One region of the Pseudoduganella sp. genome, then DNA from elsewhere that is predicted to be linked to it. Evidence: riboswitches for the same ligand, from Rfam matches in the RefSeq annotation. Region 1 holds a riboswitch; the other holds the start of a gene.
What was found. Region 1 has a riboswitch for cobalamin ahead of ACE3TQ_RS17890 (TonB-dependent receptor). Riboswitches for the same ligand answer to the same signal wherever they lie in the genome.
Positions count from the first base shown of each region.

Region 2: another riboswitch for cobalamin. It lies ahead of ACE3TQ_RS01415 (cobaltochelatase subunit CobN); the one in region 1 lies ahead of ACE3TQ_RS17890 (TonB-dependent receptor).

Region 1 is NZ_JAYSCO010000040.1:15,651-20,765, forward strand. Features, by position in the region: gene ACE3TQ_RS17885 (thiol:disulfide interchange protein DsbA/DsbL) at 1-416, opposite strand, end outside; gene ACE3TQ_RS17890 (TonB-dependent receptor) at 542-2,485, opposite strand; cobalamin riboswitch at 2,555-2,754, opposite strand; gene ACE3TQ_RS17895 (M1 family metallopeptidase) at 2,831-5,020, shown strand; gene ACE3TQ_RS17900 (hypothetical protein) at 5,017-5,115, shown strand, end outside.
Region 2 is NZ_JAYSCO010000002.1:89,189-94,303, forward strand. Features, by position in the region: gene ACE3TQ_RS01415 (cobaltochelatase subunit CobN) at 1-2,428, opposite strand, end outside; cobalamin riboswitch at 2,466-2,684, opposite strand; gene ACE3TQ_RS01420 (acyltransferase family protein) at 2,710-4,815, opposite strand; gene ACE3TQ_RS01425 (hypothetical protein) at 4,924-5,115, shown strand, end outside.

The DNA.
Region 1 (5,115 bases):
ACACCGGCGCTGGCCAGGAAGGCAAACATCTCGTCTTCGCGCATCAGGCGCTTGTGGTCGACGTGCATGGCGTTGAAGATCTTCTGGCTGACCGTTTCGGCCAGGCCCATCGATTCCAGCGTGACGTAGGTGCGCGCCAGCACATCTTTTTCGCTGCGCGCGAAGTGCAGGCGGCGGAAGTGCACCTTGTCGGCATTCTGCTTGACCCAGGCCGACATTTTCGGCTCGAGCGCGAAGCAGTGCGGGCAGGAATACATGAAGAACTCGACCACTTCGACTTTCTTGCCCTGCGCTTCGCTGCGCACAGGGGTGTCGAGGGTGCGCCAGTCCACGCCCTCTTTCGGGTCGGCGGCGGAGGCGCCGGCGGCGGTGAACATCAGGACGGCGGAGGCAAGCAGGAGGCGCAGCAGACGCATGGTGATCCTTACAGGGAAATAGTAAACGCAGCGAGATTACCATTTTTTGCGCCCTGTGATCAGCCCCGCGGCCCAAATTGGCGCCAACGGGGCTGCTTTAAGCCGGCTTTAAGCGCCGGCAGCGCTTAGAAGTCGTAGCGCGCGGAGACTTTCACCTGGCGCCCGTTGTCCGGGTAGATGCCGCTGCGGCAGCCGAAGGCCTGGTTGTAGTAGTCCTTGTCGAGCAGGTTCAGTGCGCTCAGCGCCAGCTCCCACTGGCCGAATTTGCGCGCGTAGCGGCCATCGACCGTGGTGTAGGCCGGGATGCGCGCGCTGCAGCTGTTGCTGAAGTCGCTGCCGACGCGCTGCTGGGCCACGCGCTGCACGCCGAGGTCGGCGCTCTGGCCGTCGCCCGGCAGCCAGGCCAGGCGCACGGTGGTGATGTGCTTCGGCACCAGCGGCACTTCGCGGCCGGCATTGCCGCCGGCGCGGAACTTGGCGTCCACCTGCTGGTAGTGGCCCTGCACTTCCCACATGCCGCCGAAGCGGTAGCTGCCGTCCAGCTCAAAACCTTTGCGCTCGGTCGGGGCCAGGTTGGTGTTGGCGCCAAACAGGCCGGCGGTCGGGTCGTAATAGATCTCGTTGTCCAGCTTGTGGCGGAACAGGCGCGCATCGACCTTGGCCGCGCCCAGCACGTAACCGAGGCCGATCTCGCTGTCGTGCGAGGTCTGGGTTTCCAGCGGCTTGTTGGCTTGCGGGGTGTAGGCGTTTTCGTCGGAGGTGGCGACGCGGTAGCTCTGGCCGGCCTTGGCCCAGGCGGTCAGGCCCGGCGCGGCCAGCATGCTGCCCTGCAGCTCCCAGGCGTTGTGCGCCTGCTTGATGCTGTAGGTGGCGCTGGTGAACGGCGCCGGGTCGACCGAGTCCTTGTCGAACAGCTCGCGGCGCACGCCGGCGGCCAGGCGCACCTGCTGCGCGCCGGCGAACTTCACTTCATCGCGCAGGTAGAAGGCCTTGCTGCGCTGGGTGGCGTCGGCGGCCGAATAGTCGGAATGGGTGACGCGGTTCCAGCGGCCGAAGTCGAAGCCGGCCACCAGCTCGTTCAGCAGGCCGTCGAACTGCGCCAGGTGGCGCACGCGCGGCGAGAACTGGGTCTGCTTGCTGTCGTACACCGACTTGGAGCCGAAGTAGGTCGCTTCCACATCCTTGGTGCGGTGCGCCAGTTCGGCCGCCAGGTCGAAGGCGCCGACCTTGCGTTCCCAGGCGGCGGTGTAGCGGTCGCTGTCCATCTTGCCGAAATCGTCCGGGGTCTTGGTCTGGCGCGGGTTGGCCAGGAACTCGGCTTCGTTCAGGCTGCCGGCGAAGCGCTGGTCCTGGCGCGCGATGTCGGCACGCAGCGACAGGCGGCCGAAGTCGCCGTTGAACTGCACGCCGCCGTTGAAGCGCGACTGCTTGAATGCATTGTTCTTGCGGTAGTTGTCGGTGCGCTGGTGGGCGGCCGAGGCGTCGATCGCCACGCCGTCGAAGCCCTGCACCGCGCCCAGGCGCACGTCGGCGCTGTCGAACCGGCCCAGTTCGGCGAACATGCTGCCGCCGCGCGCGCCCGCTTTCGGGCGCTTGGTGACGATGCTGATCACGCCGCCGGTGGCGCCTTCGCCATACAGCACGCTGGCGCCGCCGCGCATGATGTCGATGCGCTCCACCAGGTCGATCGGGATGGTGGACAGGGTGGCCGGGGTCAGCTCGTTCTCGTTCATGCGCACGCCGTCCAGCACCACCACCACGTTCTGGTCGCTGGTGGCGCCGAAGCCGCGCAGGTCGAGGCTGAAATCGGGGCTGCCGGTCAGGCTCTGGCGGCCGTACACGCCGCCGATCTTGCGCAGCGCCTGGTTCACGTCGGTCACGCCGGCACGGCGGATCTCAGCGGCGGTAATGGTGCTGGCGCCGATCGGCAGCAGCGACGGGTCGCTGGCGAAGCGCGCGCCGCTGATCACGATGGTCTGGGAATCCTGGGTGTTCTGGGCCGCGGCAGGCGCGGCGAAGCACAGGGCAAGGGCTGCAGCCAGTGCGCAGCGTGGGGAGAAAATGGTCATGACATGCGAATCGAAAAAGTATCCGCCTGCGTCCCCGCAGCCGGAATCCACAGAAGTCGCGCCGCGCGGGCGCGCTTCCACCTCCCTGGCCGGTATCCGGGCTGGCAAGACTGACCGGGCCACCTTCCTATGCGGCTGCATAGTGGTCATTGGCGCGGCCTGCCGTCGGGACGACGGCGCTTGCGTACCGTTGCGGGGGCAGCACATTGCGTTTCCCGTTTAACTGCTCCCATGAACAGGGAGCGGGCACCAGGGCGCGCACATTATACGCTGCTTAAAAATCGCATGAAAGTTTGGTAATTAGTTTGGTATATTTTCGCGTTGCCAATTACTTAACGGGGATTTATGCGCATCGCACATTTACTGGCCGCGGCCGCCCTGCTGGGCGGCGCAGCGCTGTCGGCCAGCCTGCTGGCGCAAGGCGCCGGCGCCGGCACGCTGCCCGCCAGCGGCACCGATATCCCGCTGGCGCCGCCGCGCGCGGCGGCCGTCACGCAACCGAGTGCGCCCGGCGCCTGGGGCGGCATGCGCAGCGGGCAGGAAGCCACCCTGTCCGACCGCGTGGTGGACTACCGCATCGAAGCCACGCTGGACCCGGTCAAGCACACCATCGACGGCAAGCAGCGCCTGACCTGGCGCAACCGCAGCGCGCAACCGGTGCGCAGCGTCTACCTGCACCTGTACCTGAACGCCTTCCAGAACGCGGACAGCACCTTCCACACCGAGCAGCGCAAGTCGGGCCAGGGCATCCGCAACAGTAGCCTGAGCCAGGACGGCGAATGGGGCTATATGGACCTGCGCAGCGTGCGCCAGGCCGGCGCCGACGTGCCGTGGACCTTCGTGCAGCCGGACGGCGGCCCGGCCACCGACCAGACCGTGGTGCGCCTGGACTTGCCGCAGGCGGTCGCGCCGGGCGGCAGCACCACGCTCGATATCGCCTTCTTCGACCAGCTGCCGCGCGTGCTGGCGCGCAGCGGCTACTTCGACAGCTTCCACCTGGTGGCGCAGTGGTTCCCCAAGATCGCCGTGCTGGAGCTGCCGGGCGAGCGCGGCGCCACCACCGTGCGCTGGAATGCGCATGAGTACCACGCCGAGTCCGAGTATTACGCCGACTTTGGCAGCTTCGACGTCAAACTGACCGTGCCCAAGGAATACATCGTGGGCGCCACCGGCGAGCTGCAGGGTGCGCCGCTGGAGAAGGACGGCTGGCTGACCCACCACTACGTACAGGGCGACGTGCACGATTTCGCCTGGACTGCCGACAAGCGCAGCGCCAAGCCGCTGGTCGATACCTGGAGCGGCCATGGCAGCGGGCCGGTAAAGATCACCGTGCTGTACCCGCCGGAGTTCGCATCGAATGCGGCGCCGGTCATGCAGTCGACCAAGGACGCGCTGGACTACTTCTCGCGCACGCTGGGCCCCTACCCTTACAAGACCGTGACCGTGGTGGTGCCGCCGCATAACGCCAGCGAGGCGGAGGGCATGGAGTACCCGACCTTCTTCACCACCACCAGCGTGCCCGGCTACCGGGCCGGCACCACGCCGGCCGCACTGCAGGACTTCGTCACCATCCACGAATTCGGCCATGGCTACTTCTACGGCATCCTGGCCAGCAACGAGTTCGAAGAGCCCTTGCTGGACGAGGGCCTGAACGAATACTGGAACCACCGCATGCTGCGCGACACAGGACGCAAGGTGCCGCTCACCACGCCGTTCCTGCGCGCCATCGGTTTCGCGCCGCAAGTCGACAATTTCGCCTTCGAGCGCCAGGGCACCCCGCGCGACGAACCGGCCGACCCGCTGGGCCAGAACGCCTACAGCCGCCTGCAGGGCATCGGCCCGGTCTACTCGCGCGGCGCCATCACCATGCGCGACCTGGAGGCCCAGCTGGGCAAGGAAACCATGGAACGCGCCTTCAGGGAGTACTACCGGCGCTGGAAATTCCGCCACCCGAGCATCGCCGACCTGCGCGAAGTGCTGGCGGAGGTGAGTGGCCAGCGCCAGCTGGTGGAAACCGTCTTCGCGCAGCAGGTGTATGCCGCCACGCGCGTGGACGACCGCATTGCGTCCTTCACCAGCGAAGAGCAGGAGCCGCTGCCCGGCATGCGGCTGGAAAACGGCAAGCGCGTCAGCGTCAGCGAAGAACAGGCCGCCCGGCAGGCCGACAAGCTGCGCGAAGCATGGGAGAAGGCCCATCCGGACGCCAGGCCGGGCACCGGCCCCTTCCCCTACCTGACCCGCGTCACGGTGCGCCGCCGCGGCGCCGACGTGCCGCAAACCCTGGTGGTGGCGTTTGCCGACGGCAGCACGGAGACCGTGCAATGGCGCGGCGAACAGCGCTGGCACACCTTCGAATGGCGCAAGCCGGCCAAGGCGGTATCGGCGCGCATCGATCCGGACGGCAAGCACTTCCTCGACGTGAACAAACTCGATGACAGCCGCACCCTGAAAAAGGACGGCAGCGCGTCGCGCCGCTGGACCCTGGACCTGGCCGCCATCTTTCAATCCCTCTTCGCCCTGATTGCCACCGTATGAAGCTGAGCACCAATCTCAAACACGCCAGCCGCGCCGCCCTGCAGTGGCGCCTGCTGCTGCTCTGGCTGGCCGCCGTGCTGCTGCCGACCGCCGTG
Region 2 (5,115 bases), on a different contig from region 1:
GGTAATGCCCCACCTCGTGCGCCAGCAGATCGTCGTCCGCCGCATCGAAACCGATGCCGCGCACCGCCAGCACGTCCGCCATCGAAGCCTCCAGCTCGGCCTTCAGGTTCAATGCCACCACGCGCTCGCGCATCAGCTGCGCCGCCTTGGCCTTCAGCGACTCCGAACTGGCCGCCTCGTAGCTCTCCACGATCTGGCGCAGCGACAGCAGCTCGTCGTACAGCGGGGTCGACGCCAGCGGCGGCGTCAGATGGTCCACCATCACCGCCAGGCCGCGCCGCTTGGCTTGCGTGCCCTCGCCCACGCCGTCCACGATGTAGGGATAGACACCCGGCAGGTCGCCCGCGATCAGGCTGGAAAAATCGTCCGCCGCCAGGCCGACCGCCTTGCCGGGCAAGAACTCATAGGTCGAATGGCGTCCCACGTGCACCAGCGCGTCCGCCTTGAAACGGTCGCGCAGCCAATGGTAGAAGGCCAGGTACTGGTGCGGCGGCGGCACGCTGGTATTGGCGTGCAGCAGCTCCTCGTCCACCTCCCAGCCGCGCGGCGGCTGCGGGCCGATGAACACATTGCCGAACACGATGCCAGGCACCAGCAGCTTGCCGCTGTCCACCATGATCTTTCCCGGCGCCGGGCCCCAGCCTTTCATGCCCTCGATGCGGTAAGTGGCCAGGCGGCGCTGCAGCGGCGCCAGCGCGGCACAGCGGCGCGGCGCCCGCTCCTGCAGGCATTTGGCGTAGCCGTCGGCCAGCGCCTGCAGGTCGCGCATGGCGGCCTCGCGCTGCGGATGGTCGGCGCCCTCCACCAGGTGCTGCAGTTCCTTGATCACGACTTCCGCCTGCTTGCGGCCCAGTGCCCACTCGCGCGCGGCTTCCGCCTGCAGCACGTCGGCGTGCAGGCGGCCCAGCAGACCGCTGGTCATCTCGCCCTGCACGCGCGGCGACAACGTGCCGAACCACTGCGCGTAATCGGCAGCGCTGACGCTGTTCACAGACGCCGCCAGCTCGCGCAATCCGGCGCGGTCTTCCGGCAGGTTGACGCCGTGCGCCATGATGCGGTCCAGCAGCGCCTCCGGCGTGGCCGGCAGTTCGCCCACCGTATAGCCGGCGCCCTTCAGCGCATGCAGCATGTCGAACAGCGAAGCCGGCACGTCCAGGTTGTCGGCGCCGATGTTCTGGCGGCCCGGCGGGTGGTTGTAGTAGACCAGCGCCACGCGCTTGTTCTTGTTGGACTTGGCGCGCAGCGCCAGCCAGCGCTCCACGCGCAGCGCCAGGCGCTCCGCCTCCGCCCCCAGCACCACCGGCGGACGGTTCTCGATGCCGGTCAGCTTGTCGCGCTGGGCCTCGCCAAGGGCCGCCACCACGATCGGCTGGCCGATGCCCTGAAGTTCCGGCAGCGCCACGCGGTACTGCACCGAATCGGGCGGCAGGCCGTCCGGCGACAGGCGCCACTGCATGGCGGTGCGGTCGGACAGGCGGATCGCCTTGAACAGGGGGATATCGAGGCGCTTGAACGCCTCGCTAACGGCCTCGCGGTTTTCGGCCGCACCCACCACGAAGTCCTGCAGCACCACCAGCGCCGCCGGCACGGCCGGCGCAATCAGCTCCGGCAAGCGCTCCAGCGCCTCGCGCGAAGCGCCGCCCCAGCGCGGCAGCACCTGCACGCATTGCTGGCCGGTGCGCTCCACCTGGCGGCACAGGGCGGCCGGCACCATGCCGTCCATATTCGACAGGTCCAGCACCACCACCGTCGGACGCGCCTGCACGCCCAGCTGCGCCGCGCGGCCCCAGGCCGACGCATCATGCAGCTCGCGCTCGCCCATACGCAGGCGCAGCGTCGGTTCCGGCTGCGGCGCGGCCAGCGCGCGCGCCGGGTCAAGCAGGTGGGCGAACAGCGCCGCCGTGTTGTCGCGGCCACCGGCCTGCCACACCTGGCGTGCCGCCAGCCACTGGGCGGCCGCCGGCAACGCGCGCGCCGCCTGCAAGGCCGCCGCCGGCGGCTGTTCGCTCGACAGCTGGCGCAAGGTCTCCGGTGAAAAGCCCTGCAGGCTGCCCTGGCGCCCGCGCGAGAGCAGGCTCAATGACGCTTCGCCGTTAAAAGCCAGCACCGTTGCCGAGGCGCGCGCGTGGCGCGGCAAGGCATCCTTCAGGCGCCGCGCCGGATCGCCGAACAGCGAAACCGCAAGGATGCTGTCGGCCTGCGCCAGCCATTGCGCGGCCTGCCTGTCGTCGGCCGCCATCCACTGCGCCGGCGTGCGCAGGATGATGCGGTCCCTGGGATAGGCGGCCAGGTGGCGGTGGGCCGCTTCGATGGCCGCCGGTGCGGCACGTTCGGTCACGATGGCGAACAGCGTGGCAGCGTTAAGACGCGCACAGGCGAACGCACATAGCAGGACCACAATGATCCGGGCAAAGGTAGAGGTAGGCACAGGAAATCCGAGCACGCAAAACCACACCCCGGGTTTTGCACAATCAAACAAGACTGGCCGGTCTTCTGGCTTGCCTTCATCCTCCCCTGGCCCGGCCTTCCCGTGCATGTGCACAGTGGCGTTGGTCAGCTTCGTCTGGCTTACAGCAGCGGGGGCTGCGCCGGACTGGCGGGGGATGGTTATCCCGCGCGTCACCGGCTTCCCGTTTCACCACCTTACAGGCTTGCAAGGCGGAACCAATCAAGTAACGGGCGCCATTCTAGCAGAGAATGCGCAGCGTTCTATCCACCCTGGCCAAGCCAAAGCTGGTGTTCGAGCACCTGGCTGCTGCGGATCCGGTCAGCCAGCAACTCGACGCCTTGTGGACTCAGGTGGAAGTGATCGAGGATCAGCGGTACCCCTTTGGGCGATATCAGCGGGCAACCGCCCTCGCAATACAACTGCAGGCGGTTCAGGTAACCAAAGCGGTTTTCCAGCGCAAAGGCATGCATCGCGTCTGCATGCTTCAGCGCCGACGGTTCCAGCATATTTTGGGCAATGGCCGCCAGCGATTGTTTGCGGTCCAGGCGCAGCATGGCCATGGCCAGGTTGTCGCTGAAGGTCAATGGCGGCCCCGCCAACAGCACGGGATGACCTGCCGCGCGAAAACGCTGCAGGTCCTCGCGCGCAACGCGGAAATCATCCTGCCAGGCCGATGCCACCACCACACCATCGAGCTTATGGCTGGCGGCGAACTGCTGCGCATACGCCAACTGACGCACGCAATAGTGCTCCTTGTTGCGGTACGCGGCCTGGAAAGGCTTGCAGGCCGACCCCGTAATCTGCAGGAAGTTCACATCGGGATAGGCGCGCACCAGCGCCGCGTGCAGTTCCGCGGCAGCACTGTCGCCATACACCAGCACATTGCGGCGCTGCGGCGCCAGCGTGATGCAATCGGCATGCCCCGCGTAATAGTCTGCGAAGGAGGATGGCGCGCTTTCGATATCCATCAAATGGCAGCTGTGGTAGCGCTCAATGCGGTTGCGCTCCAGTTGCAGGCGGCCCACATAGTGGTAGTCAGCCGCGCGCATGGCGCGCAGGCGCTGCAAGGCCAGTGCGGTGGCCGGCGTGTCGGGCAAGATAGCGGCCTGGGTGAGCGCCACCGGCACGGCGGCCGGCAACACGGCGGCGACCGGGGCCGGCGCCGTTGCGGCTACGCTGGGTGCTGTGGCGGCCATGGGCAAGTACCGGCTCAGGCTAAGCAACTCACGCTGCGGCACGCCGTCCATGCGGTACAGCTGGAAGCCGAAGCCGCCGAGTGCGCACAGCAGCGCCGCCAACGCCACCGGCAACGCCGGTTTGCCCTGCATCGCAAAACGCAGCCGTCCTTCCACGACAACGCAGGTCAGCCATGCCAACAGCACGCTGAGCGCCAATGCCGACCACAGTACCGCTTCGGCCACATTTCCCCCTTGCAGGATATGGGCAAAGGACAGCAGCGGCCAATGCCATAGATACAGGGGATAACTGATACGTCCCAGCCAGGTGACCGGCGCCAGGCGGAACAGGGATGCATTCAAGGTCGCCGCCGGACCGGCCGCCAGCAGGACAGTGGTACCCGCCACCGGCAACAAGGCCCAGTAGCCGGGGAATAAACTGGTCTTATCGATTAGCCGGAAAGCCGACGCAATCGCAATGGCAGCAGCCAGTGTCCACACCGGGGCCGGCGTGGTACGCGGCGGGTGGTAGGTATGCCACCAGGCGAGCAGGCCACCCACGGCCAGTTCCCAGAAACGTGACGCTGGCGAGTAGAACGCGGCATCCGGCGCATGGAGCGCCGCGTACACGCTGTAGCCGAAGGACGCCAGTGCCAGGAGCAGTGTGACCGGGACAAAAGCGCGGCGCCAGCGAGAGAGCAAGCACAGCAGCAAGGGCCAGGCGATATAGAACTGCTCCTCCACGCCAAGCGACCACAAGTGCAGGAAAGGCTTGGTTTCCGCACTATTGTCGAAATAGCCGGATTCATGCCAAAACAGAAAATTGGCCACGAAGCCGGCGCCCCCCGCCGCGTGGCGGCCAAGCTGGGACAGCTCTTCCGGCAACATGAGCAGCCAGCCCAGCACCAGCGTGGCGGCCATTACCACCAGCAGGGCGGGGAAGATACGGCGCACGCGGCGCGCATAGAAGCTGGCAAGACTAAAGCTACCGGCATCGAGCGCCCGCAACAAAATGCCCGTGATCAGGTAACCGGAAATGACGAAGAAGATGTCGACGCCGGCAAAGCCGCCGGGGAGTGCCTGCGGAAAGGTGTGGAACACTACCACGGCCACTACCGCCAGGGCGCGCAATCCATCGATATGGGGGTAATAGGCAGGGGCTGCCGGTGGCGCTGAAATATAGCTAGGCATACAACAACTGTTGTTATAAGGATGTAATTCTACAGAATTATTGGTAAATCAAAGAGAAAAGGTATTTACTGGTAAATGCGCGTCTACGAACGCGTCTGGGAGAGAAAAATGCATAACAAGACAACTTTGCAAGTCCTGGCCGCCGCCTCGGGACTTGGGGACGAGCGCATACAGGAACTGTGGGAAGGCGCAGACATGTATGCCCGTGCGCAGGCCGGCAACCCCGATTCGCCCCGCTACCAGCAAGTGCTGCATGAACGCATGGCAGCCATGGTCGAACGCGAGGTGGCCAAGCGCCAG